2 regions of the Actinoplanes sp. NPDC051494 genome follow, and region 2 is predicted to be linked to the other one. Evidence: riboswitches for the same ligand, from Rfam matches in the RefSeq annotation. Region 2 holds a riboswitch; the other holds the start of a gene.

Region 1 (2,194 bases), on a different contig from region 2:
TCCGGTAACCCTGCTCCTGAAGGGCAGCGAGCAACCGTACGGTGGAAGCGGGGGTGTCGAGGCCGACCGCGTTGCCGATCCGCGAGTGCTTCGTCGGGTATGCCGACAGCATGATCACCACCCGGCGCTCGGCCGGCGGGATGTGCCGCAACCGCGCGTGCGCGACGGCGATCCCGGCGACCCGGGAGGCCCGCTCGGGATCGGCCACATACACCGAGAGGCCGTCCGGGTCGATCTCCTTGAAGCTGAACGGGACCGTGATGATCCGGCCGTCGAACTCGGGGATGGCCACCTGGGTCGCGGCGTCCAGCGGGGAGAGCCCGTCGTCGCTGGCCTCCCACGCCTCGCGGCTGCTGGTCAGCGCCAGTCCCTGCAGGATCGGCACGTCCAGCCCGGCGAGCACGCCGACATCCCAGGCCTCGTCGTCCCCACCGGCACCGACGGTCGCCGGCTTCGTGCCACCGGCGGCCAGGACGGTCACGATCAACGCGTCGGCCTTGCGCAACTCGGCCAGCAGGTCCTCGGACGCCGTACGCAGAGAAGCGGTGAAAATGGGCAGCGGGCGCCCGCCCTTGGCCTCGACGGCCCGGCAGAGTGCCTCGATGAACGCGGTGTTCCCGGCCATGTGGTGCGCGCGGTAATAGAGGACCGCGACGGTCGGGCCCTCGGTGGTCGTCGCGTCGCGCTCCAGCACACCCCAGTCGGGCGCGGGGACCGGCGCGGCGAACCCGTTGCCGGTGAGCAGGATGGTGTCGGAGAGGAAGTCGTGCAGCGCGGCCAGGTTCTCCGGCCCACCGTAGGCGAGGTAGGCGTGCGCTTCCCCGGCGACCCCGGCGGGCACGGTCGACAGCTTCATCAGGTCGGCGTCCGGCGTCTGCTCACCGCCGAGCACGACCACCGGGATCGGGCCGCCGAGCAGCTCGTCGAGGCCCTCCTCCCAGGCGCGGCGACCGCCCAGGATCCGGACCACGATGAGCTCGACCCCGTCGGTCAGCGCGGGCAGCTCCTCGACGGCGATGCGGGCAGGATTGCCCAGGCGCCACTCGGAGGTGCTCGCACGAGCGCTGAGCAGGTCGGTATCGGATGTCGACAGCAGCAGAAACACGGCTCTCCCCTCGGGATCCGCGCCCCGGGTCGAAGGATCACGGCGACGGGAGTTCCTGGCTCCCGGGTTCAGGTCGAACCCGGTGACAGTGGCGGGACCGCGCCGGATTCACACCGGCTTCCTCCGCGGCGTCGCCGCACGTGGACCCTCACTCTGCCGACCGGGCCGCACTCAAGTCAACGTGGGAGCCCGGGTGTGACGATGCCGACCGACGGCGGAAAAGTGTCGGTCCCGGTCCGTAGTATCCGGGCCGTGCCCTCCCCCGATCCCGTTCACCCGCCGGCCGGCCCCGTCATGCCCGCTGTCCGCACGGGCGTGGGCGCGCGGGTCACCGAGGTCGACGCGTGTCCCGGAGCCCTGCGGTTGCACGACGCCGCAGACGGGCCGCTGGCACGTGTCCGGATCCCCGGTGGGCGCATTTCGGGCGACCAGCTCACGGCGCTGCGGGAGCTGGCCGCCGAGTGGGGCGACGGGCACATCGAGCTGACCAGCCGGGCCAACCTCCAGCTGCGGGCGCTGCGCGGCGCCCCGGCGGTGCAACTCGCCGCCCGGTTGTCGGCTGCCGGCCTGCTGCCGTCACAGACCCATGAGCTCGTACGCAACATCGCCGCGTCCCCGCTCATCGGGAACCCGTCCCTGGTCACCGAGCTGGACAGCGCGCTGTGCGCCGACGCGGTGCTGGCGGGCCTGCCGGGACGCTTCCTGTTCGCCGTCGACAGCGGCGCCGGCGACGTGGCCTATTCCGCTGACGTCGCGGTGATGCCACTCAGCGGAGAAATAGCCGTTCTGTTCGCCGGCCGCGACATGGGGCTGCGGGTGCGGGCCGACCAAGCGGTGCCGGCGCTGCTCGCGGCGGCCCACGCCTTCCTTGCTCTCGCCGCGCAGGACGCAGCCCTCGCCGGGGCGGACACCCCAGCCGCACGGGACAACGCGCCTGCCGGGCAGGGCGCTGCGGCGCGGGGCGAGGCTGTGCGGGGCGAGGCTGTGCGGGGTGGGCGGCGGGCCTGGCGGGTTCGGGAGCTGCGTGACGGGGCGGCGCGGGTGGCCGGGCTGGTTGCCGGGGCGCTCGGGGTGACATTGGGTGAGCCT
Region 2 (2,194 bases):
GCCCGGGTCGGGTACGGCCCGCGCCGGCGGTCCGCGGGAGTGGCCGCGGCGAGCCGGGTCCGGACCTCGTCGTGGTGCCAGGCGGCGGGCACGGCGGGCAGCGGGCCGGGCAGGCTGGCCACACCGTTGCGCAGCGCCAGGCCGAGCAGGACGACCTCGTCGACCTTCTGCCGGGCGAACGCCAGGCGTTCCCGCAGCGCCGGGTCCAGGGCCGTCTCGGCGTCGAGGTCGACCGGGACGTGCAGCAGCGAGCACGAGGAGGACACCGCGACGTTGTCGGCGAGGCCGGTGAGCGTGGCGCCGGTGGTGACGGCGGCGTGCAGGTCGGTGCGCCAGATGTTGTGACCGTCGACGAGCCCGGCCACGATCGTCCGGCCCCGCAGCGGGCCGGCCGCGGCGAGCCGGTGCAGGTTGCCCGGACCGGCCACCAGGTCGAGGCCGAGCGCCTCGACCGGCGTGTCCAGCAGGGCGGGCAGCGCGTCGCCGAGCTCACCGAAGTAGGTCGCGACGAACAGTCCCGGCCGTCGCGGGAGACCTCCCAGCCGGGTGTACGCGGCCCGCAGCGCCTCGATCTCCTCGGCCGACCGGTCGGCGACGTACGCGGGTTCGTCGAACTGCACCCACGGCACGCCGGCCTTGCCGAGCGCGGTGAGGATGTCGGCGTAGACCGTGACCAGGTCGTCGAGCCGGTCGAACGGCCGGAACCCGGCCGGGGCGTCCGCGGTGGCCTTGGCCAGCAGCAGGAACGTGGCCGGGCCGACGAGCACCGGACGGGTGGTGATACCGAGCTCACGGGCCTGGTGATACTCGGCCCGGGCCTTGGCCGGCAGGGCCGCGAACACGGTGTCCGGGCCGATCTCCGGCACCAGGTAGTGGTAGTTGGTGCCGAACCACTTCGTCAGTTCCAGGGCCGGTTCGGCGTCCACCCCGCGGGCCATGGCGAAATATGTGTCCAGCTCGGACAGCCCGAGCCGGGTGAACCGGTCCGGGACCGCGCGGTGCCCTTCCCTCGAAGTGCCCGGCGGCACCCGCGAGGGCAGGAGGGAAGGCGCGGACACAGCTCCGCGCTTCCGCCCTGACCCTCCCGAGAGGCCGTCGGCGGCGCGCACAGGACTGTGCGCGCGGTGTGGGCAGGTCTTCGGACTCGCGGGCACGACCGGTCTCCCGGTCTCCTACCGGCCGTCGCTTCCCAGGCCTCGCGGCCCAGTGCTTGATGACGGCTTTCGTTCCTGCTCACCGCTGCGGGGCAGTCCCGGAATCACACCGGGTTCCCTCTTACGACGCCCCGATCTCACGACCGGGGCGAACCAGCACCACCGACCATCTTAGAGCCTAGAAATCGTCGTCGAAACTCACGCTTCCGGTCACACCGACCTGGTACGCCGACACGCGGCGCTCGAAGAAGTTCGACAACTCCTGCACGTCCTGCAGTTCCATGAACGCGAACGGGTTCTTGCTGCCGTACATGGGATCGATGCCCAGCACCGCGAGCCGGCGGTCGGCGACGTGCTGCAGGTATTCCCGCATGTCGGTCAGCGACATGCCGGAGACACCCTGCTCCAGCAGGTCGGCGGCGAACTGCACCTCGCACTCGACGGCCTCGGCCAGCATGTCGCGGACCTGCTGCTCCATGTCGGCGTCGAACAGGTCCGGCTCCTCGGCGCGGACGGCGTCGACCACGTCGAACGCGAACGCCATGTGCATCGACTCGTCGCGGAACACCCAGTTGGTGCCCGAGGCGAGGCCCTGCAGGACACCGCGGGAGCGCAGGAAATACACGTACGCGAAAGCGCCGTAGAAGAACAGCCCCTCGATGCACGCGGCGAAGCAGATGACGTTGAGCAGGAACGCCCGCCGGTCCTCCTTGGTCTTGAGTTCCCGGAGTTCGTAGACCGAGTCGATCCATTTGAAACAGAACTCGGCCTTACGGGCGATCGAGGGGATGTTCTCGATCGCGTCGAACGCCTCGAACCGTTCCTTCTCGTCGGGCACATAGGTGTCGAGCAGGTTCAGATAGAACTGGACGTGCACGGCCTCCTCGAACAGCTGCCGCGACAGATAGAGCCGGCCCTCGGGCGAATTCACGTGCTGGTACAGGTTGAGCACCAGGTTGTTGGCCACGATCGTGTCGCCGGTGGCGAAGAACGCGACCAGCCGGGACACCAGGTGCTGCTCGGACGGGGAGAGCCGGGCC

What was found. A riboswitch is a leader RNA that binds a small molecule or an ion and turns the genes downstream of it on or off. The one in region 2 is predicted to bind cobalamin.
Region 1: linked by a shared signal. The riboswitch ahead of cobN (cobaltochelatase subunit CobN) and the one ahead of metE (5-methyltetrahydropteroyltriglutamate--homocysteine S-methyltransferase) in region 2 are both predicted to bind cobalamin.

The regions. Positions count from the first base shown of each region.
Region 1 is NZ_JBITDZ010000001.1:469,810-472,003, forward strand. It holds gene cobN (cobaltochelatase subunit CobN) at 1-1,105, opposite strand, end outside; cobalamin riboswitch at 1,134-1,264, opposite strand; gene ACIA6A_RS02105 (precorrin-3B synthase) at 1,358-2,194, shown strand, end outside.
Region 2 is NZ_JBITDZ010000003.1:909,806-911,999, forward strand. It holds gene metE (5-methyltetrahydropteroyltriglutamate--homocysteine S-methyltransferase) at 1-1,058, opposite strand, end outside; cobalamin riboswitch at 1,112-1,327, opposite strand; gene ACIA6A_RS16695 (ribonucleotide-diphosphate reductase subunit beta) at 1,333-2,194, opposite strand, start outside.